DNA from 3 places in the Modestobacter sp. I12A-02662 genome. Region 1 is predicted to be linked to each of the others. Evidence: predicted binding sites of a transcription regulator. Region 1 holds the regulator's gene; each other region holds the start of a gene.
What was found. Region 1 encodes LexA, which represses DNA repair genes until DNA is damaged. Its sites were predicted from a motif close to TCGAACANNTGTTCGA; they were not measured.

Region 1 (4,310 bases):
GCGGTCTTCGGTCTCGGTCATGGTGTTCGAGCTCTCCCTGTGGTGGGGCTGCGGCGGGGGAAGCGCCGCGATGGGTGCTGCCTGACGTGTGTAGCGGTTGGTACTGACAGTTCTCAGGGGCCGGCGGCGTCGCCGGACGTGGTGGTCTGACCCCGGCCGCCGCCCTTCCGGCGCGGGGCCGGGAGGTCCGGCTGCATGCCGGGCAGCGGTGGAGTGCCGCCCGGCAGGTGCCGGGCGCGCAGCTCGGTGATCTCCTTCTCGAAGTCCTCGAGGGAGTCGAAGGCGTGGTAGACGCTGGCGAAGCGGAGGTAGGCGACCTGGTCCAGCTCGCGCAGCGGGCGCAGGATGGCCAGCCCCACCTCGTGGCTGGGCACCTCGGCCGCGCCGGTGGCGCGGACGGCGTCCTCCACCTGCTGCGCCAGCAGCTGCAGCTGGTCCTCGCCGACCGGTCGCCCCTGACAGGCCCGGCGCACCCCGGCCATCACCTTGGTGCGGTTGAACGGCTCGGTCACGCCGCTGCGCTTCACGACGGCCAGCACCGCCTCCTCGACGGTGGTGAACCGCCGGCCACAGCCGGGGCAGGACCGGCGGCGGCGGGTGGTGACGCCCTCGTCGGTCTCCCGGGAGTCGACGACACGACTGTCCGGGTTGTGGCAGAAGGGGCAACGCACGTCGACTCATCTCCTCTCGCGGGTGTCACGCCGGCTGGCGGGCGAGCTTCTGGCACTGTCTGCGAACGGGCCGGTGGACCCGTCCTGTGGACCCACCCGGGGACATCCGGTGGACGCCGCGGGGAGAACGTGTGGAGCGGTTGTGGACGAACTTCGTCCGTGTAACCACAACATGTTGTGTTGGAACCGTATGCCCGGCCCCACGGGTACGCAAGCTCGGACGAGGCGTGTCGCGCAGCCGTCCCATCGGACCCATCGGGCGACGCCCGTCCCAACCGCCGCACACGGCGCGGCAGGCGCCGTCCACCGCTCCATGCCGTCCACCGCTCCACCCGGCCCTGCCGAGGCCGGCCGGGGCCACGCTCAGGGGAGGTGCAGGACCTGCCCCGGCTCGAGCGCGACCCCGCCGAGCCCGTTGAGGTCACGGATCGCGTCGACCACCGCCCGCGGGTCCTGCTCCGGCTCCACGACCACGGCGATGGCCCAGAGGGTGTCCCCGGGTTCCACGACCACCGTGTGCCCGCCGGCCAGCCGCAGCGCGGGACCCGGCTCGGCGGCGACGACCGTCGCCGTCGCCACGGCCACGGCCAGCCCGATCGCGATGGAGAGCCCCGCGACGACCCGCCGCCCGCGCCGGGTCAGCCGCAGGGGCGGGCGGTCCCACGACTCAGGGCCGGCGCCACGCGGTGCCGGACGACCGGCGGCACAGCCTCCGCAGCGGACGCCCCGCCCTCCGGCCGCACCGGCGGGACGCACGGCGCGACCGGCGGGACGCACGGCGCGGCGCCCGGGCCCCGGCGCACCGGCGGAGGGCTGCCTGGCGTACGCCTGCACGGGCGACGGCGGGACGACACTGCGCTGCACGGTGACCATTAGCCAACTCCTCGGTCGGGGCGAGCGTGATCGAACGGGTGTTCGAATCGAACGCTGGCGGATGTCTACCGCACGGCACCGACGGGAACGCGCCGACACGGCGCTCCTTCGAACACGTGTTTGAACACGACCGCCGATGGCGCTACCGTTCGGGTGCGATCGAGACGACGCAGCCCGCCCGCGCACCGAGCGGCCGGGCCGTCGCCGGGGAGCTGCGCGGGCCGCAGCCGGACGAGGAGGGGTCATGGCGGTCGACAACCGCTCGACGGACGGCAGAGCCGGTCCCGCACGCCGCAAGCGGGCCGCCGGGCCGGCGAACGGTGCCGCGGCCGGGTCCGCGGAGCCCGGCGGCGCCGTCCGCGCGTTCCCCGACCGGGCCGAGGCCGGCGACGGGCTCACCCAGCGCCAGCGCCGCGTCCTGGAGGTCATCCGCGACTCGATCGAGCGGCGCGGCTACCCGCCCTCGGTCCGTGAGATCGGTGAGGCGGTGGGGCTGTCCTCCGCCTCCTCGGTCGCCCACCAGCTGTCGGTGCTGCAGCGCAAGGGCTGGCTGCGCCGCGACCCGAACCGGCCGCGCGCGCTCGACGTCCGCCTCCCCGGCGACAACGCCGCCGCGCTGGGCGCCGACGGACCGGGCGCCGCGGCGGGCACGTCCGGCGGCGACGAGGCGGCTCCGCCGGCCGCCACCTACGTGCCCCTGGTCGGGCGCATCGCCGCCGGTGGTCCGGTGCTGGCCGAGCAGGCGGTCGAGGACGTCTTCCCGCTGCCCCGCGAGCTGGTCGGGGAGGGCACCCTGTTCATGCTCAAGGTGGCCGGCGACTCGATGGTCGACGCGGCGATCTGCGACGGGGACTGGGTCGTCGTGCGCCAGCAGCCCACCGCCGAGAACGGCGAGATCGTGGCCGCGATGATCGACGGCGAGGCGACGGTCAAGACCTACAAGCGCCGCGACGGCCACGTCTGGCTGCTGCCGCACAACGCGGCGTACGAGCCCATCCCCGGCGACGACGCGACCGTGCTCGGCCGCGTGGTCAGCGTCCTGCGCCGCATCTGATCGCCAGGAGGAGCGCGCCGCCGCGGGTCACTCCCTGCGGCGGCGCAGCTTCCCCCCGAGCCAGACGAGCACGGTCGCGACCACCGCGGCGATGACGCCGGCCGTCCACGGCGACACGTCGCGCACCAGGCCCGCCACGGGAGCGGCCGACGACCGGGGGCCGGCCGCCGTCGGAGCAGTATCCGCGCCGGCCGGGACCAGGGTCACCGGGGACGGCAGCCCCTCCCCCGCGAGGAGGAGGTCCCGGTTGTTCGCGGCGAAGGCGATCGCCTCCCCCTGCGGCGAGTCCGGCAGTGCCACGCGCACGGGCTCCCCCGCGAGCGCGCCGGCGACGTCGGAGCCGGACAACGGCCAGACGTAGGCGTCGGTGTAGGTGCGCAGGGCGACCCGCTGCCCGTCCGCGGACACCGCTCCCCCGGTCACCATCAGCTGGCCCGCCCGGCCGACCGGGCCGCCCGGGGTCCCGGTGAGGGTCAGCCCGAGCTGCAGCACCTTCGTCATCCCCAGCGTGGCCCCGTCGGTGAGCGGCCCGTCCGGCCGGTAGACCCCGCTGGCACCGAGGACCTCCTTGGTGACCAGGTAGGGCGTGCCGTCGGGGGCCAGGAGCAGCGCCTCGGCGTCGTGCGGCCCGTCGGGGTAGGTCAGCCGGGTCAGGGTGCTCGAGCCGTCGGTGCGCAGGCTGATGAGCGCGACCGTCTCCCGGTTCTGCGCGTTGTCACCGGTGTCGGCCACCCAGAGCGTGCCGTCCGCACCCAGCGCCAGGTCCTCGGGGTCGTACGGGTCGACCGCACCCGAGCGCACGTCACCGACGGCGCACGCGCCGTCGAGCACGAACACCTGCGCCCGCTCCCCGCCGTCGTTCATGGCCAGCATCGACTCGCCGGCGCCGGCGAGGCCGGACAGCTCCGGCAGTCGCGGATCGGTGATCTCGCAGCGGGTGACAGCTGCACCGAAGGGAGCGGACGCCGTGGTGTCCGCGAGCGCCGGCGCCGGGCTCAGCAGCAGGACGAACGGCACGGCGAACGCCGCGCCGCCGGACCGCAGCCGGCGCGCGGCGCGGTCAGGCGGGGGCTCGGCCGGCGCGGGCACGAACCCAGCGTGACAGCAGGGTTGCGTCCAGTGCGTGAACCACGCCCAAGAGCAGCAGCCCCACGGTCAGCCCCACCACCGCGTCGGTGACCCAGTGGAAGTCCAGCGCGACCATCGCCACCCCGGTCGCGAGCGGCCCGAAGACGCTCAGCGCCCAGAAGACCCGCTGCACCCAGGGGGCCAGGGCGAACTCGACGGCCTGCCAGCGGGCCACGCCCCACATGAGCACCGCGTTCGCGACGTGCCCCGAGGGGTAGCTGGCGCCGTCCCGGTGGAAGAACGACCCCGGGAACGCCGGCGCGGTGCGCCCGGTCCCCCACTTGAAGGCGTAGACCACCGCGGTGAGCAGGGCCAACGCGAGCAGGACCCGCACCAGCGGCACCACCGTGCGCTCCCGGACCAGGAGGGAGCCGACCAGGACCGTCAGGACGATCAGGATGAACCCACGGCCACCGGCCTGCGTGAACGCCCAGACCAGCCAGTAGGCGTCGCCGTTGCGCAGGTCCCAGTCGCTGACGACCTCGGAGACCCGCAGGTCCATGCGCTCCAGCCAGCCCCGGCTGAGCAGCTCCGCGGTGATGCCCACGGTGGCGAGCGCGGAGAGGAGGAGGACCCACCACGCC
Region 2 (4,310 bases), on a different contig from region 1:
CGACCCGGTGGAGGCCGTGCGCCTGGTCACCGGGGAGCTGCCCGACTTCCCGCACCTCCCCGAGTTGCCGGGGCGTGGGCCGGGCGCCGACCTGATCGGGCGCAGCGCCGCGCTGCTGGTCGACCTCGCCGTCGACCTCACCCCGGCCGGGTGGCGGCTGGTCCCGCGGCCGGGCACCGACCTGCGGCGGGCGCACGCGACCATGGCCCGCGACCTCGACGCCCTGTACGAGGTGGCCGAGCGGTACGCCGGGCCGTTCAAGGTGCAGGTGGCCGGGCCGTGGACGCTGGCGGCCGGGCTGGAACGGACCCGCGGCGACCGGGCCGTGGTCGACCCGGGCGCGCGGCGGGACCTCACGCAGTCCCTCGCCGAGGGGATCGCTGCGCACGTGGCCGCCGTCTCCGCGCGGGTGCCGGGGGCGGAGGTCGTCGTCCAGCTCGACGAGCCGTCGGTGCCCGCCGTCCTGCAGGGCGCGCTGCCCACGGCCAGCGGGTTCGGGAAGCTGCCCGCGGTCGAGGCCACCGTCGTGGAGGAGGAGCTCGGCCACCTCGTGGACCGGGTCACCCGGCCGGTGGTCGTGCACTGCTGCGCCTCCCGCGCGCCCCTCGATCTGCTCCGGGCGGCCGGTGCCGCGGCGGTCTCCTTCGACCTGGGGCTGGTGCAGGACCTCGACGCCCTCGGGACGGCGGTGGAGGCGGGCACCCACCTGCTCGTCGGCGTGGTGCCCGGCACCGACACCCGGCTGCCGCAGCCCAAGGCCACGGCCAGCCGGGTGCAGGGCTGGTGGCGGGAGCTGGGGTTCCCGATGGAGGAGCTGCACACCGCGGTGACGCTGACGCCGTCCTGCGGTCTGGCCGGAGCGAGCCCCGGCTACGCCCGGACGGCGATGACCCACGTCCGCGAGGCGGCGAAGTACCTGTTGCCGGAGTAGTCAGCGCAGGGTGCCGACGACGGCGACCGGCGTGCCGTCCCGCGGGCAGCTCCACCGGGCGGCGCCGTCCCGGACGACGACCTCCAGCGGATGCGTGGTCGGGTGGTGCGGGCACGGCGGCCAGTTCGTGGCCGTGGTGCCCCGCAGCTCGTCGACCACCCAGTCCTGCACCATGCCGGCCACGTGGCTCACCTGCTCCGGACGGGGCCGGCCGAGCGGGACCGAGACGCCGGCGCCGTGCCTGCCGTCGCCGCTCGAGAGCATCGCGGTCGCGGTGCCGGGGTCGGCCGACCAGCCGTCGTCGACGACCCGGGGGACCGGCGCACCGGTGGCCGTGACGTCGGCGAGGACGGGCGCCAGGGCGCCGGCGAGCTGGACGTGCACCCGAGAACGCTGGCACGGCCCGCAGCCGGGCGCCATCGCTCCCGGTGTCGAGCTGATGTGCAGATCTGTGGAAACCGCATCTGACCCGGGGATTCCCGCCGCGAAGGGTGCGACTGACCGATAGAATCGAACAGACGTTCGAACCAGTTGAAAGGTGCTCCATGGGCGAGTTGCAGTCCTCCCTGGACGCTCTGGCGGCCGAGGACCTGTCGGGCATGTTCGGCCCTCAGCTGCTGGAGGTGCTCGGTGAGGCGCTGCGCAGTCGCAACCGGCTGGACGCGTTCATCACCCGCGTGGTGCGGGAGGGTGAAAAGGCCGGTGCCGCGGAGTTCGACGGGCTGAAGACCATGCCCGCCTGGCTGCGCGGGCACGCCCGGCTGTCACCGGCGGCGGCGGGGCGGATCGTGCGCTCGGGCCGGGCGCTGGAGCACCTTCCGGCGGTGGCCGAGGCGTTCGCCGCCGGTGACGTGACGGCCGAGCAGGTCGCCGTGATCACCCCGATCGCCGCCGGCGAGGCGCTGACCGCCGCCAACGCCCAAAGTGTGGACCTGGGTGAGGTGGACCGGGCGATGGTGACCGTCGCCACCACCGAGGCCCATCAGCGGCTCGGTGAGGTCGTGCACCGCTACCTCGACGCCCTGGACCCCGACGGCCCGGAGCCCGACCTCACCGAGGGGCGGCGGCTGACCATCGCCAAGCACGCCGACGGAAGCATCACCGGCCGGTTCGACCTCGACGCCGTCGGCGGAGAGAAGGTGCAGGCCGCCCTGGAGTCGATCGTGCAGGCCTCCCGACCGAAGGGCGACATGCGTACCCGGGCGCAGCAGCAGGCCGACGCCCTGGTCCAGCTCGCCGACAACGCCCTCGCGCAGGGGGATCTGCCGTTCCTGCGCACCGTCAAGCCGCACGTCGTGCTCACCATCGGCGTGGAAGACCTGGTAGACCCCAGCCGGAACCCCGGCGCGGCGGAGACCGGGTTCGGCGCCACGCTGTCCGCAGCGCGGGCCCGGTGGGTGGCCTGTGACGCCACGGTCCGGCGGATGGTCCTCGACGCCGACGGGCTACCGCTGGACGTCGGCCGGGAGAAACGGGTCGTCCCCCCACACCTGCGCCGGGCGGTGGAGAAACGCGACCGGCACTGCGTGTTCGCCGGCTGCGGCGCGCCCACCCACTGGTGCGACGTCCATCATCGGCTCGAGTGGATCAACGGCGGCAGGACGTCCCTGGAGAACTCGGCGTTGCTGTGCGAACGGCACCACACCAAGGTCCACCACGGCTTCCGGGTGGAGCAACAACCCGATGGCCAATGGCGCACCTACCGCCCGGACGGCACCGAGATCCTCATCCACCCGAGGGTCTAGCGACCTGCTCAGCTACACGTCCCGGCCGTCCCAGCTCGGGTCCAGGACTCCTGCGACAGCGGCGGCATCTGGGTGCAACCGCTCCTGGAGACAGCGCGCATGCGTGAAGAACTGCTGCCTCTGCTGCCGTGCCGCGGACTCGCGCCACCGAGAGACGACGATCAGAGCGCAGGGATCAAGGGCGCTGCCTTCGGCTGCTTCCCCGCAAAATGCGCACATCACGGGCGTCGACACGGCCGGAGCTTGGCACCGGACGGCGCCCGATGTCTCCGACGCCCGGTCGGGTGACCTCGGGTCGCTGCCCGGTTTCCTGTCGGAGCAGGCGGATACGGTCGTGGTCGTGAGCACCGAGGCAGAGGTGGAGCAGGAGGCCGTCGACGGCCCCGACCAGCCCGCGGTGGAGTCCGCGGTCGACCGGGAGGACCTGACCGAGGTCCCCGACGACGCGCGCACCCGGCACCGCGACCTCTCCGAGGAGCTCGACCGGTACGCCTTCGCGTACTACGTGCAGGACGCGCCGCTGGTCAGCGACGGCCAGTACGACGAGCTGATGGGCGAGCTGAAGGGCATCGAGGCGGCGCACCCCGCCCTCGTCACCCCCGACTCGCCCAGCCAGAAGGTCAACGGTGGCTTCGGCGCCACCTTCGCACCCGTCCAGCACCTGGAGCGGATGCAGAGCCTGGACAACGCCTTCAGCTCCGACGAGCTCTCCGCTTGGGCCGCCCGCGCCGAGCGGGACGGCGCCGCCGGCGGCGGCTACCTCTGCGAGCTGAAGGTCGACGGCCTGGCCATCGACCTGGTCTACGAGCGCGGCCGCCTGGTCCGCGCGGCCACCCGCGGCGACGGCATCACCGGCGAGGACGTCACGGCGAACGTCCGCACCATGGCCGACGTCCCGCAGCAGCTCACCGGGGACGACGTCCCCGAGCTGCTGGAGGTCCGCGGCGAGGTCTACTTCCCGGTCGCCGCCTTCGCCGAGGTCAACGCCGGCCAGGTCGAGGCCGGCAAGGCCCCCTTCGCCAACCCGCGCAACGCCGCCGCCGGGTCGCTGCGCCAGAAGGACCCCAAGGTCACCGCCACCCGGCCACTCCGGCTGGTCGTGCACGGCCTGGGCGCCCGGCGGGGCTTCGAGGCCGACAGGCAGTCCGCCGCCTACGAGCGGCTCGCCGCCCTGGGCCTGCCGGTCAGCACCCGCTACGAGGTCGTCCCCGACCTCGAGGCCGTCTGGGCCTACATCGAGCGCTACCGCGAGCAGCGGCACTCCGTCGAGCACGAGATCGACGGCGTCGTCGTCAAGATCGACCAGGTCGCGCTCCAGCGGCGGCTCGGCTCCACCAGCCGCGCACCGCGCTGGGCCATCGCCTTCAAGTACCCGCCCGAGGAGGCCACGACCAAGCTCCACGACATCCGGGTCAACGTCGGGCGCACCGGGCGGGTGACCCCGTTCGCCTTCATGGAGCCGGTCAAGGTCGCCGGCTCCACCGTCCAGCTCGCCACCCTGCACAACGCCAGCGAGGTCAAGCGCAAGGGTGTGCTCATCGGCGACACCGTCGTGATCCGCAAGGCCGGCGACGTCATCCCCGAGGTCCTCGGCCCGGTCGTGGCGGCGCGGACGGGTGATGAGCGCGAGTTCG
Region 3 (4,310 bases), on a different contig from region 1:
GGTCAGGTCATCACGGTCTGACGCGCCGAGGGCGGCCGGGGCATCAGCCCCGGCCGCCTCCGGGGGGCAGCGCCATCCCGTGGGCAGCGCCGTCCGGTGGGCTCAGGCACACCGAGGGTTGGCCCGCCGGGACGCGGGCATGATCTCCCGCGCCGCCCGCCCGACCCGCCTCTGGAGGCCCCCGCATGTCCGAGCCCGTCGAGTTCTCCGTCTGGGCGCCCGTGCCCGAGCGGGTCCGCCTGCAGGTCGACGGCGAGGTGCACGACATGCGGCAGGACGACGCCGGCTCCTGGCGTGCCACGGTCCCGGCGTCCCCGGAGGCCGACTACGGCTTCCTGCTCGACGACGACGAGACCCCCCGCCCCGACCCGCGCTCCCGGCGGCAGCCCGACGGCGTGCACGGGCTGTCCCGGCGCTTCGACCCCGCGGCGTACACCTGGCGGGACCGCGCCTGGACCGGCCGCCGGCTCGCCGGCGGTGTCGTCTACGAGCTGCACATCGGCACGTTCACGCCCGAGGGCACGCTGGACTCGGCGATCGACCGGCTGGACCACCTGGTCGACCTCGGCGTCGACTTCGTCGAGCTGTTGCCGGTCAACGGGTTCAACGGCACGCACAACTGGGGGTACGACGGCGTCGCCTGGTACGCCGTCCAGGAGACCTACGGCGGCCCGGCCGCCTACCAGCGGTTCGTCGACGCCTGCCACCAGCGTGGCCTCGCCGTGATCCAGGACGTCGTCTACAACCACCTCGGCCCGTCCGGGAACTACCTGCCGCTGTTCTTCCCGGTCTTCAGCGAGGGCGGGGCCAACACCTGGGGCAACTCGGTGAACCTCTCGGGCCCCGACTCCGACGAGGTCCGCCGCTACATCATCGACAACGCGCTGATGTGGTTGCGCGACATGCACGTCGACGGCCTGCGGCTGGACGCGGTGCACGCCCTGGTCGACGAGCGCGCCACCCACGTGCTGGAGGAGATGGCCGTGGAGGTGGAGCGCCTGTCGGTCGCCGAGGGCCGCCCCCTGACGCTCATCGCCGAGAGCGACCTCAACGACCCCTCGCTGGTCACCCCGCGCGTGGCCGGCGGCAAGGGGCTCGACGCGCAGTGGAGCGACGACTTCCACCACTCCCTGCACACCCAGCTCACCGGCGAGGCCCAGGGCTACTACGCCGACTTCGCGGCGGCCGGCCTCGGGGGCCTGGCCAGGACGCTGACCGGCGCCTACTTCCACGACGGCGCGTGGTCGAGCTTCCGGCGCCGGCACCACGGCAGGCCGGTGGACACGAACGCGTTGCCCGGCTGGAAGTTCCTGGCCTACCTGCAGGACCACGACCAGATCGGCAACCGCGCCGTCGGTGACCGGATCTCGGCCACCCTCTCGCCCGGCCTGCTCGCCGTCGGTGCGACGCTGGTGCTGACCAGCCCGTTCACGCCGATGCTGTTCATGGGTGAGGAGTGGGGCGCCTCGACCCCGTGGCAGTTCTTCACCAGCCACCCCGAGCCCGAGCTGGGCAAGGCCACCGCGGAGGGCCGGATCGGTGAGTTCGCCGCGCACGGCTGGGACGCCGCCGTCGTCCCGGACCCGCAGGACCCGGAGACCTTCACCCGGTCCAAGCTGAACTGGTCCGAGCTCACCCAGGAGCCGCACGCGCAGCTGCTGGCCGTGCACCGGTCGCTGATCGCGCTCCGGCACGCACACCCCGACCTCGTGGACCCCGACCTCCGCAGCATGGCGGTCAGCTGGGACGACGCCGACCGCTGGCTGGTCGTCACCCGCGGCTCGCTGCGGGTGGTCGCCAACCTCTCCGACCAGCCCCGCGAGGTCGACCTGGACGTCCCGGCGCACGAGCTGCTCCTCGCCACCGGCGAGCCGCCCACGCTGGACGGCAGGACCGTCACGCTGCCGGCGGAGAGCGCCGCCGTGGTCAGCACCCGCTGACCGTGCGGCGGCTGTTCCCCGACCCCGGACCGCTGGAGGACACTGCCGCGCTCGCCGACGCCTACCGGCTGCCGGCCGGCCGGCACCTGCGGGTCAACTTCGTCGCGTCCCTCGACGGCGCCATCGCCGTCGAGGGCCGCAGCGGCGGGCTCGGCTCGGACGGCGACCGGCGGGTGTTCCGCGTGCTGCGGGCGGTGTCCGACGTCGTGCTGGTCGGGGCGGGCACGGCCGCCGCCGAGGGGTACCGCCCGGTGTCCGCCGACTCCGCCGTCGGCCGGCTGCGGGCCGCACTCGGCCGCCCCCCGGTCGCGCCGGTCGCCGTCGTCTCCCGGCGGGCCTCGCTGGACCCGGCCGACCAGCTGGTCACCGGCGCCGTCGCGCCGACGATCCTGGTCACCTGCGCGGCCGCCGACCCCGGCCGTCGGGCTGCGCTGAGCGCCGCCGGGGTGGACGTGCTGGTCTGCGGGGACGACGACGTCGACCTGCCCGCCGCGCTCGACCAGCTCGCCGGCCGCGGGCTGGAGCAGGTGCTCTGCGAGGGAGGCCCCGCGCTGTTCCAGGCCGCGCTGATCGCCGGCGTCGTCGACGAGCTGGACCTGACGGTGGCCCCCCAGCTGGTCGGCGGCGGCCCGGGCCTGTTGCCGGCAGGGCTGCCGGTGCCGGCCCGTGGCCAGCTCCGCCAGGTGCTGGAGGAGGACGGCGTCCTCCTCACCCGGTACGCGCTGCGCTGAGCCGGTTCATCAACCGGCCAGCACTCGCGCGCCCGGGCAGCGAAGAGCACGGTGCGGTCGGTGGCGAGCATGGTCGGCCAGCGGCGCGAAGGCGTCGGCGTCCATCGGGGCGCCGACGAGCACCAGCAACGGCCCGACGCCCCGGACCTCGAGGTGCAGACGAGCACCGGGCAGGGTCGAGGGTTCGGGCGGCCGGAGCGGTGGTCGCGGTCATGCGGGTCCCTCGAGGCTGGGGCTCCCTGTGGTCCAAGGACGCCGGTGGCAGGGCGAACTCATCCGCTGCGACTCGGGCGGCCCGAGAAGAACGCGAAACTGTCAGTGGTCGATCCTGTGTTCGATCCGTGCACGAGAGCGTGGGTGGGCTGGAGATCGACCTGGTGTGGCAGCCCCAGGTCGCTGCTCCGCGCCTACCGGTGGCCTGGCTCTCCGACGAGGAGAAGGCCGTCGAGCTGCAGCGGGTTCAGGCCCGGAGGGCGATGGACACCGCCTACGAGGCGGAGCTGATCCTGGCGCTGGCCGACGACCGGCCGGCCACCGCCGACCCGCCGCCGGACACCCCGGGTGCCCGCCGGCCGGGCTGGACCGCGCAGCCGTCGGAAACGGTGAGCGAGTTCCTCACCGCGGAGCTGGCCACCGTGCCCAGCGTCGGCCGCGGCACCGCCGCGATCAAGGTGGCCCGGGCGCTGACCTGGCGGGACAAGCTGCCGGCCACCTTCGCCGCCCTGGCCGCCGGGGAGATCGACGAGCGCCGCGCCCAGGCGCTGGCCGACGTGCTGATGCACACCTCCGCCGAGGTCGCCGGCCGGGTCGAGGACGCGCTGCTGGGCGAGGCCGGCGACCTGTCGGTGTACAAGCTGCGCGACCGCGCCACCGCCCTGCTGCTCCAGTTCGACGACGCCGCCGCCGAGGAACGCCGCAAGGAAGCGAGAAGGCCGCCGACGTCAAGCTGTACCCCTCCCCGGCCGACGGCCGCACCACGCTGGCCGCGGACCTGCCCACCGACGAGGCGACCGAGTGCCTCGACCTGGTCGACCAGCTCGCCCGCATGCTCAAGGCCGACGGCGATCCCCGGCCGATCGGGCAGCTGCGGGCGCACGTGCTGTCGGCGCTGATCCGCCGCCCTGCCGACACCGGCCTGCCCACCGTCTGCGCGCACCTGACGGTCACCGCCGACCTCGCCGCGCTGGAGGGCACGAGTAATGCGCCCGGTGAGGTGAACGGGCTGCCGATCACCGCCGGCCACCTGCGGGACCTGCTCGCCCGCGTCAGCGCCCTGGGGCTCACCACCCCCGACGGCGGGACACTGCGCTTTGCGGTCACCGGCCCCGACGGGCAGCTGCTGGCCACCCTCACCCCCGCCGAACTCATCCGGCTGGCCCGCCGCGGCTGCCCCACCCACCCCGACCCCGCTGCCGACGCCGACACCGATCAGCCGTGCGCCTGCGGCGTGGCCGGCCCGCCCCCGCCGACCGACGCCTACGCGCCCACCGACCGGCAACGAGCCTTCGTCACCACCCGCGACCGGCGTTGCCGGTTCCCCAACTGCGGGCAGCGGATCGGCTGGGCCGACCTCGACCACGTCACCGCCCACCGGCCCCCGTGCAGGGTCCCGCCGCGAGCTCGCGAGTGGTGGGGGGCA

Region 2: HL189_RS14915 (DUF222 domain-containing protein) is a predicted target of LexA. The motif match lies at 1,442-1,457, and genes of this name have one in related genera.
Region 3: HL189_RS13630 (DUF222 domain-containing protein) is a predicted target of LexA. The motif match lies at 2,994-3,009, and genes of this name have one in related genera.

What each region holds. Positions count from the first base shown of each region.
Region 1 covers NZ_JABGDE010000010.1:148,164-152,473, forward strand. Annotated here, with positions in the region: gene HL189_RS16160 (vitamin B12-dependent ribonucleotide reductase) at 1-21, opposite strand, end outside; gene nrdR (transcriptional regulator NrdR) at 114-671, opposite strand; gene HL189_RS16170 (LysM peptidoglycan-binding domain-containing protein) at 1,035-1,256, opposite strand; gene lexA (transcriptional repressor LexA) at 1,789-2,598, shown strand; gene HL189_RS16180 (hypothetical protein) at 2,626-3,687, opposite strand; gene HL189_RS16185 (phosphatase PAP2 family protein) at 3,659-4,310, opposite strand, start outside.
Region 2 covers NZ_JABGDE010000009.1:135,351-139,660, reverse strand. Annotated here, with positions in the region: gene HL189_RS14925 (methionine synthase) at 1-931, shown strand, start outside; gene HL189_RS14920 (hypothetical protein) at 932-1,315, opposite strand; gene HL189_RS14915 (DUF222 domain-containing protein) at 1,477-2,676, shown strand; gene ligA (NAD-dependent DNA ligase LigA) at 3,017-4,310, shown strand, end outside.
Region 3 covers NZ_JABGDE010000008.1:169,968-174,277, reverse strand. Annotated here, with positions in the region: gene HL189_RS13645 (transglycosylase family protein) at 1-21, shown strand, start outside; gene treZ (malto-oligosyltrehalose trehalohydrolase) at 186-1,940, shown strand; gene HL189_RS13635 (dihydrofolate reductase family protein) at 1,943-2,671, shown strand; gene HL189_RS13630 (DUF222 domain-containing protein) at 3,013-3,783, shown strand; gene HL189_RS13625 (hypothetical protein) at 3,717-4,310, shown strand, end outside.